4 regions of the Dermacoccus sp. SAI-028 genome follow, and region 2 is predicted to be linked to each of the others. Evidence: riboswitches for the same ligand, from Rfam matches in the RefSeq annotation. Region 2 holds a riboswitch; each other region holds the start of a gene.
The links. A riboswitch is a leader RNA that binds a small molecule or an ion and turns the genes downstream of it on or off. The one in region 2 is predicted to bind S-adenosylmethionine.

Region 1 (5,790 bases), 1.2 Mb from region 2:
TTCGCGGCGGAACGCTCCTTGGGCGGGGTCCCCTGTTCGAGGACGTTCGAATCGGGCAGCGTGTACGTGACGTCGCCGCCCATTGCGAGCTGCTCGACACGAGGTGGAAGCTGTTCGGTGGGCTGAGCTTCCACCTGACGTTGAGGGACGGCTGCGGCCGGCGCAGCCTGCTCGACGCGCGTGGCACCGGCATCCTGACGGGCCGCCGCGGCCTTCGGCGACTCCCCCGGCCGCTGTGCCGACGCCGGGCGCGACGCCTGCGCCGCACGTGCGGAGGCCTGGTCGACAACGGCATCGTCGACGGAATCCATGGGTGCGGAGCGGCGCGCTGCCCCACCTGCCGCCTCCCCTGCCGGCGACGCTCCGGAGCGCGATGCTCGGGCTCGCGCGAGCGCAGCGGCGCTCGCGTCACCGGCGCGCTCGTCGTCAGAGCCGCCGGCGGGCATCTCTCGCGTCTGATCGACGCCCGCCGGGGCGCCGTCGATCGTGTCGATGTCGTAGATCTGCTGCTCACCGCGACGGCGGTTGAGCGGGTTGCGTGATATGCCACGGCCCGCGCCGCGCGGCCCCTTGCCGACGACCTCGGCGGCCTGCTCGTAGGGCTCATCGCCGCGCCGGGCGTCGTCACCCGCGCCGCGACGCGAGCCGCCCCGCGCGCGGTTACCGATGTCGGCGCCGTGCAGGTCGTCGGCGACGGCGTCACGCTGAAGCAGCTCGCCCTCGTCGTCGCGTTCATCGAGGGGGTGGCCGAAGATCTGCGCCTCGACCTCGCGGATGCGCTGCGGGATGCGATTGACGGGCGTGCGCGTCAGCACGAGGAAACCGAAGAACGACACGAGCGCGAGGATGATGCCCGCGCCCCACACCGTGAGCGCGGCAGACAGCGGCCCTCCCGTGATGACGCCGAGGATGCCGCCTGCGCCGCGCACCGCGGTCGAAACCCCTGTCGACGGACGCCCGCCGACGAGGTGGGCGATCCCCGTCGAGCCGAGCGCGAGGATCGTCAGTCCGATCGTCATGCGGTTGGTCGGCTGGTGCCCCCGCGGGTGGCGGAACATGTGGATGGCCATGCCGATGAGGACGACGGGCAGAACGTAGGCGATGACGCCGAACGTGCCGGCCGCGACGGCGTGGACGACGTCCCCGAACATGCCGGGCAGCCCCCACCACTCCCGCGCAGCGACGACGATGCCGAGGGCGAGGAGGGCGAAACCGAGCCCGTCGCGACGGTGTTCGGGTTCGAGGTCAGAAGCGGCGGCGCCGACGCGGCGGACGGTGCCGCCGGCGACGTGCGAAACACCCATCCACGCGCCACGAGCAGCGCGACCGGACGCGGAGGGACGCGCTTCAGCAGCCCCTCGCGACGAGCCGGTCTTGCGCGCGGGTGCATTCTTCGTCGTGCCGCCCGAACGTGGTGCGCTCGACTTCGGCGGGGTCGTGCGGGCGCGCGTCGTCGAGGCCGCAGATGCGCCGGCCGGGCGCGAGCTCTTGGCGCGCGGCTGCGAAGAGGCCTTCTTCGCGACGAGGACGCTGTCGTTCGCTGGTCTGTTTCGGGTCGCCACCCCGCAAGGCTAGTGGGGGTTCCGGCCGTTTTCGCGGACCCACGCCGTGACACGGGTCCAATGGTGACGGCGGGTCGGCTCGACACCTTCGAATCCGCGTCCCGATGCGCTGGCGCGTTGACGCGCTCGCATCCGACAGCGCCCTGACCCTTGTCGGAGGCGCCGCCAGCTGCCCGGGGGACCACGGGCATCCCCACCGCGAGACGCCGACTCTTGCGCGCGGCGCTCGCCATCCGCGATCCCACAGGTGATCTCACGATGCGAACCTCTGGCCGCACGTCGGTGGACGCGGCGGAGGGCCGGGTGCGAGCGTTCACGTAGGTCATGAGTTCCAGCGCACAGCCCCGGCTTGCTGGACGGCAACCCTCCACCGCGGTGGGGTGCTCCGGGTGACGACCTGGCCGCCACCAGCACCGGTGTCGGCAAGCGCGGGCCGAGCCATCTGGCGACGGCGAGGCCCCTGATTCGAGGAGCCTCGATGCCCCGTTCTGCCATTCTCTCGATCCTTGACTCCGACGCGCGCCGCCACGCTGCGAGCCACACGACCCGCCCCGCTCACGCCGTAACCCCCGGGACTCCCGTCGCGGACCCCGAGCGTCACCACACCCAGCCCGCGCACCCCGGCGGGTCCCGTCGCGAGACGCCCACGGCTACCCATCATCGCGCGGACGCGCCGCAGCAGGCCAATGCCGCCCTGGCCACGATCGGCGCCGATCTCGGCGTCGCGACGCTCGACGGGCGCGTCGTCGAGCACGCGAACTTCGACCACGGCGCGACGGCTCCCGCGCTGCAGGCCGCCGCGCGGGCCGTCGACACGACCCTGCGCACGTACGGTTCGGTGCATCGCGGTGCGGGACGGGCGTCGCAGCTGACGACCCGGTGGTACGAGGAGGCTCGGCAGGAGGTCGCCGCGTTCGTCGGCGCGCGCGAGGACGACGTCACCGTCTTCACGCGCAACACCTCGGACGCGCTCAACCTGTTGGCTCACTGTCTGCCGCAACAGACGCAGGTCTTCGTGTTCCGCTCGATGCACCACGCGGCGCTGCTGCCGTGGGCGGACGAGCGGACGACGCGGCTGCCGATCCCTCACTCTCACGCCGAGGCTGAGGGCTACCTCGACGTCGCTCTGGCGGAATTCCGCGCCCACAACGATGCTCCCGTGTTGGTCCTCATCACCGGCGCCTGCAACGTGACGGGCGAGGTGTGGCCCATCGAGCGCCTCGCCGCCGTCGCCCGCCGGCATGAGGCGCGGACGGCTCTCGACGCCGCGCAGCTCGCCCCGCACCGCCGCGTCGACATCGACGCCTGGGGCATCGACTACGTCGCTCTGTCCGGCCACAAGGCCTACGCGCCGTACGGTTCAGGAGCCCTCGTCGGGCGCCGCGACTGGCTCGACACCGCCCCTCCGTACTTCCGCGCCGGCGGCGCGAGCCACCGCGTCAGCGAAGATGCGTCAGGCGCCGGCGACGTCGCCTGGGCGCCCGCGCCCGCACGCCACGAGGGCGGCACCCCGAACGCGGTCGGGGCCATCGCGCTCGCGGCCGCAGCCTCGACGCTGTCCGCGCAGCGCGGCGAAGCCGAGGCGCGCGAGGAGAAGATCCACGCCATCGTCCGCGACGGTCTCAACTCGATCGACGGCGTGAGGATCGTCGAACTCTTCGACGAGCAGAATGCCGCGGACGCTCACCTCGACGATGGCGCGCCAAGGCGGAATGCGAGCGACAACGTCGGCGTCACGACGTTCACCGTCGCCGGATACGACCCGACGCTCGTCGCTCAGGTGCTCGCAGACGAGCACGGCATCGCTGTGCGCGACGGGCGATTCTGCGCTCACCTGCTCTGCGACGCGCGCCTCGGCGAGGGCGCGACGGCAGTGCGCGCCTCGATCGGTCTCGCCACGACGACAGAGCACGCACGACGCCTCGTCGACGCCGTGCGTGCTCTCGTCACCCATGGGCCCACCTTCGACTACACCCACACCCCGGGCCTCGGGTGGAGCCCCGTCACCGACCGACGAGACCTCTCAGAGCCCCGCCCCTGGTGAGGAGAACGAGCGGCGGTGGGCCCCAGCGAGGGGCTCACCGCCGCATTTCGTCAGATACGGGATGCCGACGCGGTGGCTCCTGTCGAAGGGCCCGCTCGCGCGCTCATGCGAGTTTTTTTGACCACGCTCAATAACAAACCTCGACGTCCATTTCGAATCCAGTTGCACCCCAACGGACGAAGGGTGCGACGCGTCACACGCGTCGCACCCTTCATTCATCCGAGATGGCAGCCAGAGGCGATCTCAGCCGCCTCACACGACCCCCTGACATACCCCCGAAGCGTCAGGCGTCGATGACCACCGGGATGATCATCGGTCGGCGGCGCAGCTTGCCGCCGACGAAACCGCCCACGGCGCGCCGGATGACCTGCTGCAGTTGGTGGCTGTCCTTGACACCCTTGTTGCGTGCCTCGAGCAGCGCCTGCTCGATCTTCGGCCGGACGCGGTCGAACACCTCGTCGCCCTCGGCGAAGCCGCGCGTGCGGATGTCCGGGCCGGCGAGGATCGCGCCCGTCTTCGCGTCGCGCACGACGATGACGGTGACGAAGCCCTCGTCACGCAGGATGCGGCGGTCCTTGAGCATGTCCTCGTCGGTCGTACCGACGAGCGAACCGTCGACGTAGACGTACCCGACCGGCACCGCGCCCGTGATGGCAGCCTTGCCGTTGACGAGGTCGACGACGACGCCGTTCTCGGCGAGCAGCACCTGGTCGCTCGGCACACCCGTCGCGGCGGCGAGCTTGCCGTTGGCGACGAGGTGACGCCACTCGCCGTGGATCGGCATGACGTTCTTCGGCTTGACGACGTTGTAGCAGTACAGCAGCTCGCCGGCGGAGGCGTGGCCCGAGACGTGCACCATCGCGTTGCCCTTGTGCACGACATTGGCGCCGAGACGCATGAGGCCGTTGATGAGGCCGTAGACGGCGTTCTCGTTGCCCGGGATGAGCGAGCTCGCCATGAGGATGGTGTCGCCCTCCCCCACGTCGATACGGTGGTCGCGGTTCGCCATGCGCGCCAGCGCCGCCATCGGCTCACCCTGCGAGCCGGTGCAGATAAGCACCTGCTTGTCCTCGGGCATCTGCTCGAGCTTCTTGATGTCGACGAGCACGTTGTCGGGCACCTTGAGGTAGCCGAGGTCGGCGGCGATCGTCATGTTGCGCACCATCGAGCGCCCGACCATCGCGACCTTGCGCCCGTGGGCCTCGGCGGCGTCGAGCACCTGCTGCACGCGGTGCACGTGCGAGGAGAAGCAGGCGACGATGATGCGTCGCTCCGCCTTCTCGAAGACGCGCTCGATCGCGGGCGTGATGTCCTTCTCCGGCGTCGTGAAGCCGGGCACCTCGGCGTTCGTCGAGTCGGTGAGGAACAGGTCGACGCCCTCCTCACCGAGCCGCGCGAACGCGCGCAGGTCGGTGATGCGGCCGTCGAGCGGAAGCTGGTCCATCTTGAAGTCGCCGGTGCACAGCAGGTTGCCTGCGGGGGTTCGGACGAAGACGGCGAGCGCGTCGGGGATCGAGTGGTTGACGGCGACGAACTCGCAGTCGAACGGGCCGATCTTCTCGCGCTGGCCCTCCTTCACCGCCATCGTGTACGGGCGGATGCGGTGCTCCTTGAGCTTCGCCTCGATGAGCGCGAGCGTCAGCGTCGAGCCGATGAGCGGGATGTCGTTCTTCATGCGCAACAGGTACGGCACCGCGCCGATGTGGTCCTCGTGACCGTGCGTCAAAACGATGGCCTCGATGTCGTCGAGGCGATCCTTGAGGTAGTCGAAGTCGGGCAGGATGAGATCGACGCCCGGGTGATCCTCGGGGAAGAGGACACCACAGTCGATGATGAGCAGGCGTCCGCCGTACTCGACGACCGTCATGTTGCGGCCGACCTCGCCGAGACCGCCGAGCGCGATGATGCGCGCACCGTTCTTCGCCAGCGCGGGCGGCGGGCCGAGTTCGAGCGGACTCTTCATCACAGCAGCCCCGCCTTCGTCAGGCCGTCACGCAGGACGGCGTACATCGCCTCGTCCGCGGGCAGCAGCGGCAGGCGGATGGCGTCGGAGTTGATGACGCCCTGCTCCTTGAGGGCGGCCTTCACCATGATGGCGCCCTGGGAGGTGTTCATCAGCGCGTCGATCGCGGGGATGAGCTTGGTGTGGATGGCGCGCGCCGTCGCGAGGTCGCCCGCGTCGAC
Region 2 (5,790 bases):
GCCACGGACTCGCCCCCATCGCCTGCGCCGCCTCGATGACGCCGGGGTCGACGCTCACGAGGTTCTGCTCGACGATGCGGCTGATGCCGAAGGTCGAGGCGATCGTCAGCGGGAAGATCATCGACTTCGCACCGATCGTCGAGCCCGTGACGGCGAGCGTCAACGGCCCGAGAGCGGCGGCGAAGATGATGAACGGGATCGGTCGGATGATGTTGACGAGGACGTTGAGCACCGTGTGCAGAACTCGGTTCTCGAGGATGCCGCCGCGTCGTGTGGTGTTGAGCAGCACGCCGAGGGCGAGGCCGAGCAGGCCGCCCATGATGATCGTCGCGCCGACCATGAGCAGCGTCTCGCCCACCGCGGTGACGATCGTGGGGCGCAGCGCCTCCCAATCGGTTGCGGGCATCATGCGGCGACCTCCTCGACGTCGGCGGCGAGACGCAGTTCGTCGAGCACGGTGGTGACGGCGCCGTCGTCGCCGCGCAGGGCGAGCGTCAACGTCGTCAGGGTGTCGTCCTTGAGCGGTGTGAGGCCGCCGTGCACGATCTCCGGTTCGACGCCGTGTGCGGACATGCGGGCCAGGACACGGCCGAACTCGCGCGGGTCGTGAACCGTCAGCGTCGCGAGGTGCCCGTCGTGGGCAGCGCGCAGCCGGGCGCTCTCGCGTGCGTCGGGCACGTTCCGCAGGGTGGCGTCGACGAGGCGGCGCGTCGCGTCCGCCTTCGGCGCGCCGAGGACGTCGACGGTGCGCCCGGACTCGACGATGCGGCCGGCCTCGAGGACGACGACGTCGTCGGCGAGTTCGCGCACGACGTCCATCTCGTGGGTGATGACGACGATCGTCACGCCGAGCTCGTCGTTGACGCGGCGCAGCAGCGCGAGGACGTCCTTCGTCGTGTCGGGGTCGAGCGCGGACGTGGACTCGTCGGCGAGCAGGATCTCCGGGTTCGTCGCGAGCGCACGGGCGATGCCGACGCGCTGCTTCTGCCCGCCGGAGAGCTCGTCGGGGTAGGCCCACGCCTTCTCGGTGAGCCCGACGAAGCTGAGCAGCTCGGTGATGCGCGCCTCCTGGCGCGCCTTGTCCCAGTCGGCGACCTCGAGGGGGTAGGCGACGTTGGCGTACACCGTGCGCGAGCGGATGAGGTTGAACTGCTGGAACACCATGCCGATGCGACCGCGCAGCTCGCGCACCTGCTTCGCGGACAGCGACGCGAGGTCGACGCCGTCGATCTCGACGTGGCCGCGCGTCGGCGTCTCCAGGCCGTTGATGAGACGTACGAGGGTGCTCTTACCTGCGCCGGAGAAACCGATGACGGCGACGATGCGTCCGCGCTCCACCTGCGTCGTGATGCCGTCGAGAGCCGTCACCCGGCTCTTGCCGCGGGTGAACGTCTTGCCGACGTCGTGGAAGGCGACGGCGGGCGGGGTGGCACTCGCCGGCGCGGCGGCCTTCGTCAGTGTGGGGGAGGGGCCCGTCACTTCGATCCCTTCGCCTTGATCTGGGCCTCGAGGTTCGCGAGGATGCCCTGCACCTCGGAGGCGGAGTTGTTCACGAGGACGCTCGTGCCCTTCGTGCGCTCCTCGATGAGCTTCTCGACGCTCGGGTCGTGGTAGGCCTTGACGAACTTGGCGTAGTCGGCGTTGTCCTTGTCCGCGGCGCGCGCGACGACGACGTTGATGTACGGCTTCGACGAGGCCGCATGCGGGTCGTCCTTGAACAGGGCCTTGCTCGGGTCGAGCTTCGCGTCCGCGGCGAAGTTGTTGTTGACGATCGCGCCGTCGACGGACGGCAGCGCGGCCGCGGTCTGCTCGGCGTTGACCGCTGTGACGGTGACCTTCGAGGCGCCGGCGTCGATGTCGGCCGGGGTCGACAGCGAGGTGCCACCACCCTTGAGCTTCAGCAGTCCGGCGCTCTGCAGCAGCAGCAAGGCGCGCGCCTGGTTCGTCGGATCGTTGGGGATGGCGATCTTGCCGCCCTGGGGGAACTGGCCGACGCTCGTGTGCTTCTTCGAGTACAGCGCCAGCGGGACGATGTACGTCGCCCCGATGGGCGTGAGGTTCTGCTTCGCCTTGGTGTTGTAGTCGGCGAGGAATTGCAGGTGCTGGAACTGGTTGAGGTCGACCTGGCCCTCGGAGAGCGCGGGGTTGGCCTGGGTGTAATCAGAGAAGTTGACCGGTTCGATGTCGAGACCGTACTTGTCCTTGCCCACCTTGACGAGCTGGTTCCAGTACGGGTCCGACGCCTCCGTCGTGCCCACCTTGAGGTGGGTCAGCTTGTCGTCACTGCTCCCGCCGAGCACCTTGGCCCCGATGCCGGCGGCCAGCGCGACGACGAGGACGCCTGCGCCGATCGCAACGTACTTGCCGGTGTCGTTCTTCGGTTTCGGGGGCAGGGCGGTCGCGCCGTTCTCGGCGCTCGTGGCGTCATGCGTGGACGAGGTGGGCGTCGAGGTCTCGTCGGCGGGGGTGTGCTTGTCGGTCATGATCTCTCCTGGTGAGGCGGCAAGGATGCGAATGCGCGGGGCTGGCGCGGGTGCGCGGAGTCAGCGTGAAGGCGGGGCGCCGGGGTGGGGCGCGGTGCGCGGTGTCGTGCGGGGCATGCCTTTCGGGGCCTGGGCAGCGCAACGGAAGGCTCACGAGGATGCCGTCACGTTGGGTGCCGAGCGTGCTTGCCGCGTGGTCGACGCGGCCGGGTCATCACCTGGAGCACCCCGCCACGCGTGTGAGGGTTGCCGTCCGACCAGCCAGGGCTTTGCATCGGATCTCTTGACCAGCAGCGAGATTAGAGCCGCGCACGACAAAGCGTCAAGTTGTGGCACTGGAGATGAGACGTGGGCGAAGATTGTGACGTGCGACACGCGGCGTGGCTGATGCGGCGTCTTTCGCCGTCGAGGCTCGGGTGAGTGATTTCTTCACACAGCTTGGACGATCGTCTAGGTGGGTGATGAGTGTGACGTCGGCCACGCGCCGAGGGCCCCGGCGTCGTGTTCGACGACGCCCCACCCGGGCAGCACTTCGGTGACGTCCTGACTCAGCCGGACGCCACACGCTCGGCTGGTTCGAGCGTGCGGGCGGTCTTCCGCGGCGGCCACCCGAAGAATGACTTCCGCACGATGGGCACGTTCGTCAAGGTGCAGCGTCAGGTCGGCTCGTCGTGGGTCGACGTCCTCGACGACCACGACTGGGACACCTCGTACGTCTGGTCGCGCGAGGGCGTCTCGTACTCGCGATGCACCATGGAGCGGCGCATACGTCGCGGCACGCCCGCGAGCACGTATCGCCTCGTGCAGCAGGGCAGCTGGAAGAACGGCTGGAACGGCAAGGTCAGTGCCCATACCGGAACGAGCCGGGCCTTCCAGGTGCGCTGAGACGGCCGGTGCGCCGCGGTGGCCGGTTGATCGGCCGCCGGCTCAGCGGCCGCCGTGCATGTCGTCGTCAGCGTGGCGGGAGGACATCCGTCTGCGCGGGCAGGTCGGCGACGCCGACGGGGCACGTGACGCCCTTGAAGCCGTGGTTGCAGTAGCCGCCGGGGTGCTTGGACAGGTACTGCTGGTGGTACAGCTCCGCCGGCCAGAAGGGGCCCGCCTCGTCGGCCGGGCGCATCTCGGTCGTGATGGCGCCGCGGCCCGCGTCGTCGAGTGCCTCCTGGAAGAGCGCGGACGTCTCGCGGGCAGCGCGCTCCTGCTGCGGCGTCGTCCAGTAGATCGCCGAGCGGTATTGCGTGCCGACGTCGTTGCCCTGCCGGTTCGCGGTCGTCGGGTCGTGGTTCTCCCAGAACGCCTTGAGAAGCTCGCGTTCGGACACGCGCGACGGGTCGTAGGCCACCATGACCGTCTCGGTGTGGCCCGTGCCGCCGCCACAGACATCTTCGTACGTCGGCTCGGTGGCGTGGCCGCCCATGTACCCGACGGCCGTGGTGACGACGCCCGGAATCTTCCAGAAGATGCGTTCGGCGCCCCAGAAGCAGCCCATCGCGACGTACAGGGTCGCCGAGCCGTCGGGCAGTTCGGAGAACATCGGCACGTCGAGGACGTCGTGCAGGTCGCTCGCCTCGGGCGTTCGGGTGTGCTTTCGAGTGAACATGAGGTGCCTTTCCTCGGGTTCCGAGACAACACCGCCGGCGGTCGAGGCATTCCGGCCCGACCCTCCGCCGGCATGAACGGGTTGTCGCACGATCCAGGCGGACGCGCCGAAAAACCGGTTGCGTACGCAGCTGGTGCTGAGTGCAATGTCGCCATGCGCATTCGTCAGATCGGCCCGTCCGACCCGCTGTTCGACGCCTGGGCGCAGGTGTTCATGACGGTGGGCCACGAGCAGTGGGGCAAGCACACGATCGCCTACCCCGCCGACGAGCTGCGCGCCATGTGGGGCAAGGAATCCGAGACGCGTCATGCGTTCGTCGCCGTCGAGGGGGAAGCCTCGTGCGACGACGACGCCGTTGGGGGAGCAGCCGACATACAGGATGATGGCGTGGACACAGCAGCTGGCGTCGTCGGTGCCGCCGAGCTCGTCCTGCCGCGCCGCGACAACACCCACCTCGCGTTTCTCCACCTCGACGTGCCGGCTCCCGCGCGACGACGGGGTGTCGGCTCGGCGCTGCTCTCAGCCGCGGAGGAGATCATGCAGGACGAGGGACGTACGACGGTCCTCGTCGAGACGCAGACGCCCGTCGGCCAGCCTGACGCCGCAGGCGCCTTCCTCGCTGCCCGCGGGTTCGCCCAGGCCCAGACGTGCGTGCGCAACGCTCAGCGTCTGCCGGTCAGCGACGCCGTCGCCGCACAGATGCGTGCCGCCCTCGCGTTCGACGACGAGTATGTCGTCGAGACGGCCGTCGACGACCTCCCGTCGCAGTGGCTCGAGGAGCGGGCCCGTCTCGGAGCGATGATGTCGACCGACACCCCGCTCGGTGACGTTGCGATCGAACCGGAGACGTGGGATGCCGCGCGGGTGCGCGAGCTGTTCGACACCGCACGCGCTCAGGGCCGACGCGTCGTCGAGGCCGTGGCGTGGCACCGACCGACCGGGCAGATGGCCGCGTTCACGCACGTCAGCGTTCCCGCGGAGACGCCTTGGATCGCCTACCAGGACGACACCCTCGTCGAGGCCGCGCACCGTGGGCACCGGCTCGGCTACCGGGTCAAGGCTGCGGTGTCGCTGCTGCTGCCGCAGGTCGCGCCGGGCGTCGAGGTGCAGCGCACCTGGAACGACGAGACGAACACCCACGTGCTGCGGATCAACTCCGAGCTCGGCTACGAACGCGAGGGCACGATGATCGAATGGCAGAAGAGGCTTGCATGAGCCCGTCCGAGGCGCCCGTACGCGAGGTGCTCGGCATCGAGGTGACGCACGAGCAGCTGCTCCAGTGGCGCGCGTGGACGATGCCGGTCGAGCAGCCGTTCGTCGTGCCCCGCAGCGTCGCGCACGACCTCGGCCTGCGCGACGAGCCCGAGCGGGTGACGTTCGAGCTCAAGGACACGTTCCTGCTGTACGGCGTGGACGACCAAGCCATCTGCTGGCTCGATCGCGCGGCGGCGCGCGCCTTGCCGGCGTCTCTGAGGCGAGCGCAACCCACGCGTCACCTCTGGCGTAGCGGTGACGACGCGTCGGCCATCGCGCGCGACCTCGAGCGCGTCGTGGCATACGTCGTCGAGGGGCGGCGCGCGAGTCGTCATCGCGAGATCACCCAGCGGGCCTGGGCCGATATCGACGCCGTGCTGCCAGGCGCCCGTGAGATCGCGGGGACGTTCCCGCGCGCCAGCGGGCCCAACTGCTTCGGTGCCGTTCTCACCG
Region 3 (5,790 bases), 1.2 Mb from region 2:
CGACGACCCGGCTCTCGTGCTGTACCGCCTCGTCGACGCCGAAGGCACGCCGTTCCTGCTGCTCGCCGGCCCCGAGCCCGACTACCAGTGGGAGCGCGTCAGCGAGGCCGTCCGCATCCTCGCGGCGAACCTCGGCGTCTCGCTCATGGTGAGCGCGCACGGAATCCCGATGGCCGTGCCGCACACGCGCCCGGTCGGTTTCACGCGTTTCGCCTCCGATCAGCGTCTGCTGACGGAGAACGAGCCGCTCTTCGGCAACGTCCAGGTTCCCTCGAGTGCCGAAGGGCTCATGCACATCCGGCTCGCCGAGGCGGGCATGGACACCGCAGGTTTCGCGATCCACGTGCCGCACTACCTCACGCAGGTCGAGTTCGCGGACGCCGCGCTCGCCGCGCTCGAGGCCGTCTGCGGGCTGACGGGGCTGGCGATCCCCGCTCAGGAGCTCGCCGCGATCGCCGGGCTGCATCGCGTCGACATCGCCAAGCAGATCAGCGAGAACGACGAGGTCACCGAGGTCGTCGAGGGCCTCGAGCGGCAGTACGACGCCTTCACCGAGGGTCGTCGTCGACGCTCGCTCCTCGCCGCCGAGATGAACGACCTGCCGAGCGCAGACGAGATCGGCGCCGAGCTGGAGCAGTTCCTGCGCGCCGAGGGAGAGGATCCGGGCACCAAGGGCTCGTTGTGAGCCCGCGAGCGCTTCTCGCCGGCCGTCGGTCTGAGCCGACGGCCACGCGGGCTTCGCAACGCTCGCCTGGCTGCGGCCACCCCTGCGGTGGCTTGCCGGGCCCCCGCCAACTTGGGAGGATCACCTCATGTTCGGATTCGGTCAAGACAAGAAGGCTCCTGCAGCCCCCGAGAAACCGTCGGGCATGCTCGACTCGACGGCCAACACCCTGGCGCAGCACCTCATCTCGGTGGGCATCGGGGGCGTGGCGACGTTCAAGTCGGCCCGCGCCGTCGCCGACGAGGCGATGAAGAAGGCGGGCTCCAAGGAAGCGGCGATGGACGACGTCGTCGCATCACACACGAAGCTCGCGGGCGCGAACGGCTTCCTCACCAACCTCGGCGGTTTCGTCACGCTCCCCGTGGCACTGCCCGCGAACGTCATCGGTTTCTACACCGTCGCGACGCGCATGGTCGCGGCAATCGCCGCCATCAACGGTCACGACGTCGACGACCCAGCCGTGCGCTCGGCGATCCTGCTCGACCTCATCGGTGCGGACGCGACGCAGGTCCTCAAGGGCCTCGGCCCGATGACGGGTGGCGTCGCGACGAACGTCGCCACGCGCAAGCTGCCGCCGGCGGCGCTCGCCGTCGTGAACAAGTCCGTTGCGTTCCGTCTCGGCTCGCAGGTGGGGCGTCGCTTCCTCACGCGCATTCCGCGCCTCATCCCCGTGGCGGGCGGCTTCATCGGTGGCGGCCTCGATGTCGTCCTCATCCGCAAGATCGCCCAGTCGGCGCGTCGCGACTTCGTCGCGCAGATCCCGCCGTCAGCCTGACGTCGCCCTGATTCCACCCCGAACGCCACTCGTCTTCGGCGGGTGGCGTTCGGCGTGTCCGGGCCGGTTCGGCGATGTGTCGTCCGTGCGCATCAACGGGCTTCCGGGCGACGATCTGAGGGCCGCGAACCCCCGCCTGGCCTTGCTCGAACGGCCCACTCACCCACAGGTGTGACGGCTACGGCCCGTTTCGCGGCCCGCAGGATGCCTCGTCCACAGGTTTGTGGCTCGTGGTCAGCGCGCGGGTGGCGTCATGGGTTTCGCTGGGGGCATGAAGACAACAACACGACTCAAGGGCCTCAGCGCCCTGGTGGCAGCCCTTCCCGATCTCGTCGGCTCCGAGGGGGCGGGCGCCGTCATCGTCCTGTTCGAACGTGACGGTGCGCTCGCGGGGGTGCTCGGCTGGGCGGACGATGCGTGCGACGGGGAGACGGCGCACATGCTCGACGTCGTCGCTGAGCGGCGCGCGACGATGGGTGCGCAGGCCGCCATCGCCATCGCCTATCGCTGCGAGCCGGGCCGCGTCGACATCGCGGCCCTCGCGAAACGCATCGAGCGCCGCGTGCCGCTGCACCACGTCCTCGGTGCCAGCGACGAGCACTGGTGGGCCATCGAATGCGAGCTCGGCTGCTGTGACGGCGCGATCCACGAGATCCCGTCCCTGTCAGAGCAGACCCGCGAGCAGCTTCGCGACGTCCGCCGCGGCGGCGAGGCCATGGCCGCCACCGCGCGCCCCGTTCCCAGCGTCGTCGACGTCCGAGCCGCCTGGGCACGGTTGTGCGACGTCCCCGACACCGCGTCGGGCACCCGGCGACGCTCCCGCAGCGCCGACCTGCAGGTGCTCGCCGACGCTGTCGTCGACGGCCCGACGCGCGATGAGATCCTCCTGTGCGTCGCACCCGAACTGTTCCGTCTGCTGAGCCCGGGCACGCCGCTCGGCGAGCCTGGCCCGCTGATGACGAGCGCGTGCCTGCGAACTTGGCTGCCGCTCGTGCCGCGCCACGGCCGCGCCGCGTGGAAGGCCCTCGAGGCCGCCGCGACCTGGCGCGAAGGCGACCTGCGAGGAGCCGGTGCGTGCGCCGCGGCGTCGCTGCGCATCGGACGGACGTCATTGGGGCAACTGCTGCGCGACATCACAGGCACGGGGTTGTCGTACGAGCAGGCCGTCGGTGCGCTCCACACGAAGGCTCGGCAGAGTTCCGTCGCCTGACGAGCGTGCCGGTTGTGGGAGCGCGCCACATCGTGGACGTCGCCGCGCGGGCGATGGAAGCCGCGGGCAGGGCCGCCTACTGTGTCGCAGGTCAAGAGTTTCAGCGACACAAGCCCCGGCTTGCTGAGCGGCAACCCTCCCTCGCGGCGGGGTGCCCCGGGTGACGACAGGGCCGCCCGTGGGCGGCAAGCGCGAGAGGTGGGTTGCGACCCACCTCGGAATCGAGGACGTCATGGTTTCGCACCGTCGCCTCGCCGTGGCCGACTCCGCGGCGCCCCTCACCGACGACGGGTTCAACCCGCACGCACGTGCCGTCCACATCGGCACCCTGACGCTGGAGAACGGCGCCGCCCTGCCCGACGTCGTCATGACGTACGAGTGCTGGGGCGAGCTGAACGACGACGCGAGCAACGCCGTCCTCGTCGAGCACGCCCTGACCGGAGACTCGCACGTCGTCGGGCCGGTCGGCCCCGGGCAGCCGACGGCGGGGTGGTGGCCTGGTCTCATCGGCCCCGGCGCGCCCCTCGACACCGACGAGCTGTTCGTCGTGGCGATCAACGTGCTCGGCGGCTGTCGCGGCAGCACGGGCCCCATGTCGCTCGCACCAGACGGCCGGGTGTGGGGCGGGCGCTTCCCACACGTCAGCGTCAGGGATCAGGCGCGCGCCGAGGCGCGGGTCGCCGACGCTCTCGGCATCGCGCGCTTCCACACTGTCATCGGCGGCTCCTTCGGCGGGATGCGCGCCGCGGAGTGGGTGGCGACCTTCCCGCATCGGGTGCAGCGCGCCCTCGTCGTCGCGAGCTGCGCGGCGGCGGGCGCCGACCAGATCGCGTGGGGGCACACGCAGGTGCGGGCAATCGAAGCTGACCCGGATTTCCGGGGTGGCGGCTACCTCGAGCAGGGCGTCTTCCCGACGTCGGGGCTCGGGCTCGCCCGCCAGATCGCGCACACCTCCTACCGCAGCGCGCACGAGTTGCAGGAGCGGTTCGGGCGCGAGTCGCAGGGAGCGGACCGCACGCTCGACGGCGGCCTGTTCGCCGTCGAGAGCTATCTCGAGCACCACGCCGCGAAACTCGTTGCGCGGTTCGACGCCATGAGTTATGTGCGGCTCACGCAGGCGATGGCGACGCACGACGTCGGCCGCGGCCGCGGCGGCATCGAGCCTGCGCTTCGGGTGTTCGGGGGTGAGCTCGTCGTCGCCGCGGTCGACTCCGATCGGCTGTTCCCGGTCAGTGCCTCCGCCGACATCGTCCGGGCTCACGGGCGCGGACGGCTGCGTCTCATCCACTCGCCGCACGGTCACGACGGTTTCCTCATCGAGGCCGACCAGATCGCGGCGCTCGTGCGCGAGGTCATCGCTCGGCCGCTCACGGCCGAGGCGGGCCGCGTCCATCCCGTGGCGTGACGGCGGGCGCTCGCGGCACCTCGGGTAGCGTGTGAGCCGATCGCCACAGTCGCAGAACAGGGGTTGCGCATGTCCGTCGTCGTCAGTTTCGCTCCGGGCCCGGAGGGTGAGGCCGCGGTGGCCGAGGCCGTGCGTCAGTCGAGTGTGCTGGGGCGCCCGCTCGTACTCGTCTCGACCGTCCCGAGCGACGACGCGCGCGCTGCCGCGCAGGAGAGTGCGGACGCGGTCGGCGGCCGCGTCGTGCAGGTGGAGGAGGGCCAGGACGCGGTCGAGGTGATCCTCGACGAGGTGGCCGAACTCGACCCGGCGCTGCTCGTCATCGGGCTGCGTCGCCGCACGCCCGTCGGCAAGCTGATCCTCGGTTCGAGCGCTCAGCGACTGCTGCTCGACGCGCCGTGCCCCGTCCTCGCGGTCAAGCCCACAGCGCACTGATCTCGCGCTGCTCCCAACCCCGGCCTGACGCGCTTGCGTCAGGTCGGGAACACCCGCGCACGCAGGGGCGTTGAACCCCGTGATTCTGCGGTTCTCGACCCAGAGTTCTATAATGGTGAAAGAAGCGACGCGGGGGATCGAATCAGGCACCACGGTGCCAGGCGAGCTCAGGTGAGTCTCGAGCAACCGGCTCTCGTCGGATCCCGCCCCCGTGGTTCGTCTCTTCCCTCGTACGAAGCGCTCGGCGCGCGATTGCGCCTGCCCGATGCGTTGTGCACTCTCGGAAGGTAGTTGGTGACCTCAGTGTCCGAAACGGCTCAGACCCCCGCGCTTCCCGCGGACATCGACCATCCCGCGGTCATTGCTCTGTTCGAGCAGGGGCGCGCGAGCGGCACGGTCGACAGCGTGGTGCTGAAGACCGCCCTCGAAGAAGCGAAGATCTCCATGGCCAAGCAGAAGGCGGTGCTGAAGGCGCTGGGGGCCGAGGGCATCGAGATCGTGCTCGACGAGGTTCACGCGGCCCAGGCCGTCGCCACGACGACCGGGCGCAAGAGCGCGGCGAAGAAGTCGACTGCCAAGAAGACCGCGACGAAGACCGCTGCCGCGAAGAAGACCACCGCGGCCAAGACGACGACCGCGAAGAAGGCTGCCGTCAAGAAGACGGCGGCGAAGAAGGCCGTAGAGGCGGAGACCGACGTCGAGCTCGACGAGATCGTCACCGCCGACGAGGCGAGTGAGGCCCCCGCGAAGAAGGCGGCCGCCAAGAAGACCACCGCCAAGAAGGCGACGGCGAAGAAGGCCACCGCGGCCAAGTCGACGACCGCGAAGAAGACCACCGCCAAGAAGTCGGCCGCTGACGAGCCGGACGAGGTCGTCGCCGAGGACGTCGAGATCGACGACGTCGTCGTGACGGACGTCGAGGCAGGCGCCGAGGAGGTCGACGAGGCGAAGAAGCCCGCCGGCGAGGCCGAAGACGAGAAGGGCGGCTTCGTCCTGCGTCCGGGTGACGAGGATGACGCGCCGGCCCAGCAGGTCGTGACGGCGGGTGCGACGGCCGACCCGGTCAAGGACTACCTCAAGCAGATCGGCAAGGTCGCCCTGCTCAACGCCGAGCAGGAGGTCGAGCTCGCGAAGCGCATCGAGGCCGGCCTGTTCGCCGAGCAGAAGCTCGAGTCGGGCGTCAAGATGGACATGAAGCTCAAGCGCGAGCTGTGGTGGATCGCCTCGGACGGCAAGAACGCGAA
Region 4 (5,790 bases), 2.1 Mb from region 2:
GCGCGTGACGCCGGATTCTCGGTGCTGCAGCACACCAGCACCTGTTCGACGCCGAGCGCCCGCGCCTCGTCGAGACCGAGCATCAGCGCGCCCGCGGCGACACCCCGCCCACGAGCGCTGGGACGCACCGAGTAGCCGATGTGACCGATCGCCTCGTACAGCACCTCGGTGAGGGTGTGACGCAGGGCCAGAAAGCCGACGATGTCACCCTCCCCCGCCCGCGGGCCGTCGAGCACCCAGAAATAGCTGCAGTGCACGAATCCCTCAGGCGGCGCGACGGTCGTATCGCCCTGGCGCGCACGATCGGTGAGGTAGGCGTCGAACCCGGCGCGCGACGTGTCGACGACGTCGTCGCGACGATAGCCCGTGCCGTCTTTCGGCGTCGCGCCGAACTCGTCGAATGCGTCCTTCCAGTCGTCGTAGCGAGCGGCGTCGGGCCTGATGAGCTTCAGCATCCCGTCATTCCATCACCGTGCGACGCCCCCGGCGACCGATTTTCCCGACGGCCGGCTGGACGAATGTGCACAAGCAAATCGCCGATGGGGACCGGATTCGCCGAGGGGGACGGGATTCGCGAAGGGGGACGAAAATCGCAGAGGGGTACATGACGACGCGATGCGGGCCCCAGAGACCCGCACCGCGCCATGTCAGCTCACACCGTCAGGCAGCTGCGCCACCCGTCAGGCCATTGACGCCGACGGGCTTGTCGCCACCGACCGTCACGCGCCTCATGGCGCGCGGGCCAAGGTTGGCGTCGACGTAGTCGCGGTTCGCGTAGTGCGACGTCGCACGGTTGTCCCAGATGCCGACGTCGCCGGGCGCCCAACGGTGGCGGATGGTGTGTTCGGGCTGCGTCAGGTGCGCGTACAGCACGTCGAGGATCGCCCGCGACTCGGCCTGCGACACGCCGACGATGTGGGAGGTGAAACCGGGGTTGACGAACAACCCGCGACGGCCCGTCTCGGGGTGCACACGCACGACGGGGTGCTCGACGACGGGCAGCTCGGTGACGACCTCGCCGCTCCACTCCTGCCCACCGTTCTTGCGCAGGTACGCGCCCCATTCGCGGTTGCCGTCGTGGGCGGCGACGAGCTGGTCGACGAGGCCGCGGAACGGCTCCGACAGCGAGTCGTACGCCGCCTGCGCGTCGGCCCAGGAGGTGTCGCCGCCGTAATCCGGCAACGTCACGGCGCGCAGGACGCTGATGGCCGGCGGCTCCTTCATGAACGTGACATCCGTGTGCCACTCGTCGGAGAACGAGAACTCGGGGTCGGAGGAGTCGATCGAGTAGATCTCCTTGCGCTCGTGCGTGCCCGCGACGGGGTGGCCCGCCGTCAGCTCGCCGAGCAGGTTTCCGAGGCGCACCTGAGCGTCGTCGTCGAACGCGTCCTGACCCCGGAAGAAGAGCACCTTGTGCGCGAGCAGCGCGCGGCGCAGGTCGAACGCTATCGCGTCGTCGACCTGCGCGAGGTCGACGCCGTGGACGATTGCGCCGAACGCCGGGCCGAGGCGTTCGATGCGCAGCCCGGGCGTCGCGACGGTGCCGCCGTGGCGCGCCGCTGCGCTCGTCGGAACACCCGTCGGTGCGCCGCTCGCGGAGTCGACGTTCGTGTCGGGCGTGGTGTCGAGGAGTGTCATGGCAGACCCTTCGTTGCGCTTGCCGCCGCGTCGGTCGACGGGCGGCCGGGTCGTTACTCGGGGCACCCCGGCGCACGTGTGCGTTCGCATGGGGGTTGCCGCCCGGCCAGCCGAGACTTCGCGCCGGGGCTCGTGACCCGCACATAACGTAGCACTGGCCAAACATAAAGGTCGAGTTATGCATCAACGGCGGCCACACCGTGACATTCGTCAGGGGCCCGCCGCACCCGGGCGGCCATACTGAGAGCAGAACGCCCGTGGAGCACTCCCCCGTCGGTGAGCAGCGGTGATCGATGGTTCATGGTCGCCCTGACCGTGTTCGAGATCGGAGCGTCGATCGTCACGGTCGAGTTCGTGAAGTCGCATGGTGGCAGCGATTTCAGCGCGTACATGTGGTCGCTGCTCGCGCCGGCCGTCGGCGCTCTCGTCTACTGGGCGCGCACACGCCGCGCGTCAGGGGCCCGCGCCGCGATCCTCGCGTTCAACCTGCGCTCGGCGGCCGTCGTCATCGCGAACAGTTCGTTCCAGAACGCGTTCGCGTGGACGCAGATCATGACGGTGGCGGCGATGCTGGTCGGCATCACCCCACCGTCATGATTGCGCGTTGCCTGCGTCTGGACGGGCAACGGGCAGCCGCTCAGCACCGCCAGTGAGAGCTCAGGGTGCCCAGTGCGAGCCCAGCGGGTAGCCGCCGTTGTCGCCGTTGTCGGTCGTCTTCGTGGCGAGCACCTGGTGCAGGTGCAGCCAGCCCTCCTCGAACCCGAGGCGTGAACCGGCCATGTAGATGCCCCACACCTTCGCGGTCGGCAGGCCCGCCTCGGCGACGCAGAAATCCCAGTTCGCCTCGAGGTTGCGGCACCAGTCGCGCAGCGTCAGGGCGTACGACAGGCGCAGGTTCTCGTCGTGCTGAACCTCGAAACCGGCGTCGTGGCACTCACTGATGAGCCGCCCCGGCGAGGCGAGCTCGCCGTCGGGGAAGACATAGCGATCGGTGAACGGCTCCGGCTTGGCCGAAGCCGTGTCGTCGCGACGCGTGATGCAGTGGTTGAGCAGGCGGCCACCGTCGCGCAGCTTCGAGTGCAGGAACGAGAAGTAGTTGGCGTAGTTCTTCACGCCGATGTGCTCCGTGAGGCCGATCGAGCTGACGGCGTCGAAGCCCGTCTCGGTGACGTCGCGGTAGTCGCCGTAGCGGATCTCGACAAGGCTCTCGAGGCCCGCCTCACGCACGGCGCGCTGACCCCACTCGGCCTGCTCCTTGCTCAGGGTGACGCCTATGACGTGGACGCCGCGCTCGCGAGCGGCGTGCATCGCCATGCCGCCCCAGCCGCAGCCGACGTCGAGCAGCCGTTGGCCGGGCTGCAGGTCGAGCTTGTCGGCAACGAGGGCGAACTTGCGCTCCTGCGCGTCCTCGAGGGTGTCGTCCGGCGTGTCGAACACGGCGCACGTGTAGGCCATCGAGTCACCGAGCACCTTCTCGTAGAACGCGTTCGAGACGTCGTAGTGGTGCTTGATCGAGTCGGCGGCGCGGCTCACCGGGTTCACCTTGGCGAGGTGGCGCTTCCAGCGGGGCTCGTTCTCGACCTCGGGCAGCGGCGGGTGGACGAACGCCTTCGGCCCCAGCTGCTTGACGACGGGCGCGAGCGCCGACGCGACGCCCTTCGGCGTCAGCTGCTTCGTGCGCACGTCACGCTTGATGCGGCTGAACACCTCGTAGGGGTCACCAGGGTGGAAACCGGTGCCGGTCAGCGTGCCCGTCAGATAGGCGCGGGCGAGGCCGAGATCGCCAGGGGCGCTGAGGAGGTAGCGCAGCCCCTCCTCGCTCTCGACACGCACGGCGATGTCGCTGTCGCGCGGGCCGATGTCGGTGCCGTCGTACGCCGTGATGCGGAAGGGCAACGGCTCCTCCAACACGGCCTGGACGGCCTGGGCGACGAGGGGGTTGGCGGTCGTGGTCTGGCTCATGCGTGCGTCCTCATCTTGTCAGCGAACTCAGGAAGGCGGCCCTGCGGGTCGTACTTCGTCTTCATGCGGCGGTATTCGGCTGCGCCGTACAGCGCTTCGAACGTCTCGGCGTCGTAGTAGACGTCGGAATAGAGCGACTTGTGGCCGTGCATCGTCGGCAGCACGGCCTCGATGTCGCGGTTGACGTCGCCGTCAGACCGCCCGGGGGTGATGGCGACGGTGCCCCAGAACCCGACGTTGACGTACGTGCGGTTCGGTTCGAGCTGGTACAGCGGCCACGCGTCGTCGCCGCGCAGGCGCAGCGGGCACACCCACACGGGCGTCATGCCGACGTGCTCGTCGAACCACGGCATGAACGTCTCGAGCTGTTCGAGGGGCACCTCGACGTCCTGCACGACGCGCTCGCGCGGCAGTTCGCCGCGCATCTCGTCGATCCTCGCGGCGAAGCCCCAGCGGTTCTCCCACCCGACGATGCGGTGGTAGAAGTCGCTGCGACGGTACTTGCGCGGCCACACGCGTCGCACCTTCGGGTTCTGTGCGAAGAACGCGTCGGAGCACCAGAACCAGTCGGTGTCCCAACGCCAGATGTAGTCGTGCGCGCTCAACGTGTCGCGGTCGAGCTCACTGATGCTCTTGTAGAAGATGTTCTGCCCCGTGTAGTCGCTCGGGCGGCGGCGCGTCTCGGGGAAGAAGTTGGCGAGCACGAGATAGGCCTCGTCCTTGCTGACGATCATGCCGTCGAGGCCGTCGACGCGTTCGCCCTGCCACTCGCGGGTCTCGACGATGGCGTCGATCGCTCGCGTCATGGCTGCGACGCTCGCGAACCGCACGTTGCGCGTCTCGACGAGGTCACCGATCGGCTGCAGTTCGATGCGCAGACGCGTCGCGTAGCCCAGGCTGCCGTAGCTGTTGGGGAAGGCGCGGAAGAGGTCGGCGTGCTCGTTGGTCGGCGAGGCGGTGAGCAGCTCGCCGGTGCCGGTGAGGATGTCCATCTCGAGGACGGACTCGTGCGGCAGTCCGTTCTTGAACGACGTCGACTCGATGCCGAGGCCGGTGACGGCGCCGCCGAGGGTGATCGTGCGCAACTGCGGGACGACGAGCGGCATGAGGCCGTGCTCGAGCGTGGCGTCGACGAGGTTCTCGTACGTGCACATGCCCTGGACGTCGGCCATGCGAGCATCGGCGTCGATGCTGATGACGCCCGTGAGGCCGCTGACGTCGAGGCCCACCTTCGCCTTCTCGCGCGGACGGAAGAGGTTCGAGGTCTTCTTCGCGAGGCGCACCGTGGCGCCGGCGGGGATGGCTTCGAAGGAGGCCCTCAACTGCGCGACGGCAGAGGCGTGAGCGGCCTCACCGGCCAGTTCCACACTGGGCTGTTTTTTCTTATCGAACATCTATGCTCTCCACGTCTCAGGAAGTTACGCCTGCCCCGGTTGCAGCACCAAATCAGGCCGGCTCATTCCCGAGCAACCGCTCGACCCAGGCGTTGCGGAACATGCCGGACGGGTCATGCCGACGCGCCTCGCCGTCGAGGGCATGCAGTCCGGGGAACTGTTCGCTGAGCTGCTGTGGCGGTGCCGCGTGCAGCTTGCCCCAGTGCGGGCGCGGGTGGCCGAGTGCAGCTTCGAGGGCCGGCAGTTCACGGCGGACGGCGTCCGGGTCGCGGCGCCAGGTGAGGTGGATGGCGAGCATCTCGCCTGTGGCGAACGGGCTCGCACTGAGGCTGTCGCCGGCGACGGCGCGGATCTCCATCGAATGCGCGAGGCGGGCGAAGACGTCGGCGAACCGTGGCAGCGCTCGCAGGGCGTCCGCGACCGTTTCACGTGAAACAAAGTACTCGCTCTGCACCTCGTCGCCGACGCTGGGGGTGAAGTCGCTGCGGAAGTGAGTCAGCCGTTCGGCGCTCGGCCCGTGAACACCGAGCTGCTCAGTCACCGCGACGGGATCAGCGCCTGGGCTCGGGTGACGAGGGCTCGTGGCGGCGCGGGCGCCGGCGAGCTGCGCCGGAGCATCGACGCCGCGCGGACGCTTGGCGAAGAGCAACGCCCGACCGCCGTCGCTCCAGTCGGGGGCGATGCTGAACGAGTAGAGCGGGCGCGTCAGGTCGTCGAGATGGTCGACGAGGGTGTCGTATTCGAGCCCTTCGTACACCGTCGTTGCGATGTCGAACGCGGGCACGACGTCGAGGAT

Region 1: another riboswitch for S-adenosylmethionine. It lies ahead of EDC82_RS05325 (aminotransferase class V-fold PLP-dependent enzyme); the one in region 2 lies ahead of EDC82_RS10770 (MetQ/NlpA family ABC transporter substrate-binding protein).
Region 3: another riboswitch for S-adenosylmethionine. It lies ahead of EDC82_RS05530 (homoserine O-acetyltransferase); the one in region 2 lies ahead of EDC82_RS10770 (MetQ/NlpA family ABC transporter substrate-binding protein).
Region 4: another riboswitch for S-adenosylmethionine. It lies ahead of EDC82_RS01465 (TauD/TfdA family dioxygenase); the one in region 2 lies ahead of EDC82_RS10770 (MetQ/NlpA family ABC transporter substrate-binding protein).

What each region holds. Positions count from the first base shown of each region.
Region 1 is NZ_SMFS01000001.1:1,136,159-1,141,948, reverse strand. It holds gene EDC82_RS05335 (DNA translocase FtsK) at 1-1,304, opposite strand, end outside; SAM riboswitch class IV at 1,883-1,997, shown strand; gene EDC82_RS05325 (aminotransferase class V-fold PLP-dependent enzyme) at 2,041-3,606, shown strand; gene EDC82_RS05320 (ribonuclease J) at 3,890-5,569, opposite strand; gene dapA (4-hydroxy-tetrahydrodipicolinate synthase) at 5,569-5,790, opposite strand, start outside.
Region 2 is NZ_SMFS01000001.1:2,362,433-2,368,222, reverse strand. It holds gene EDC82_RS10780 (methionine ABC transporter permease) at 1-409, opposite strand, end outside; gene EDC82_RS10775 (methionine ABC transporter ATP-binding protein) at 406-1,479, opposite strand; gene EDC82_RS10770 (MetQ/NlpA family ABC transporter substrate-binding protein) at 1,476-2,483, opposite strand; SAM riboswitch class IV at 2,661-2,772, opposite strand; gene EDC82_RS10765 (neutral/alkaline non-lysosomal ceramidase C-terminal domain-containing protein) at 2,985-3,368, shown strand; gene msrA (peptide-methionine (S)-S-oxide reductase MsrA) at 3,436-4,083, opposite strand; gene EDC82_RS10755 (GNAT family N-acetyltransferase) at 4,237-5,298, shown strand; gene EDC82_RS10750 (hypothetical protein) at 5,295-5,790, shown strand, end outside.
Region 3 is NZ_SMFS01000001.1:1,198,123-1,203,912, forward strand. It holds gene EDC82_RS05515 (PAC2 family protein) at 1-685, shown strand, start outside; gene EDC82_RS05520 (EcsC family protein) at 813-1,499, shown strand; gene EDC82_RS05525 (hypothetical protein) at 1,771-2,709, shown strand; SAM riboswitch class IV at 2,799-2,907, shown strand; gene EDC82_RS05530 (homoserine O-acetyltransferase) at 2,942-4,114, shown strand; gene EDC82_RS05535 (universal stress protein) at 4,184-4,546, shown strand; gene EDC82_RS05540 (RNA polymerase sigma factor) at 4,841-5,790, shown strand, end outside.
Region 4 is NZ_SMFS01000001.1:298,254-304,043, reverse strand. It holds gene EDC82_RS01470 (GNAT family N-acetyltransferase) at 1-455, opposite strand, end outside; gene EDC82_RS01465 (TauD/TfdA family dioxygenase) at 661-1,638, opposite strand; SAM riboswitch class IV at 1,649-1,776, opposite strand; gene EDC82_RS01460 (hypothetical protein) at 1,939-2,235, shown strand; gene EDC82_RS01455 (cyclopropane-fatty-acyl-phospholipid synthase family protein) at 2,296-3,600, opposite strand; gene EDC82_RS01450 (FAD-binding oxidoreductase) at 3,597-4,994, opposite strand; gene EDC82_RS01445 (FAD-binding protein) at 5,047-5,790, opposite strand, start outside.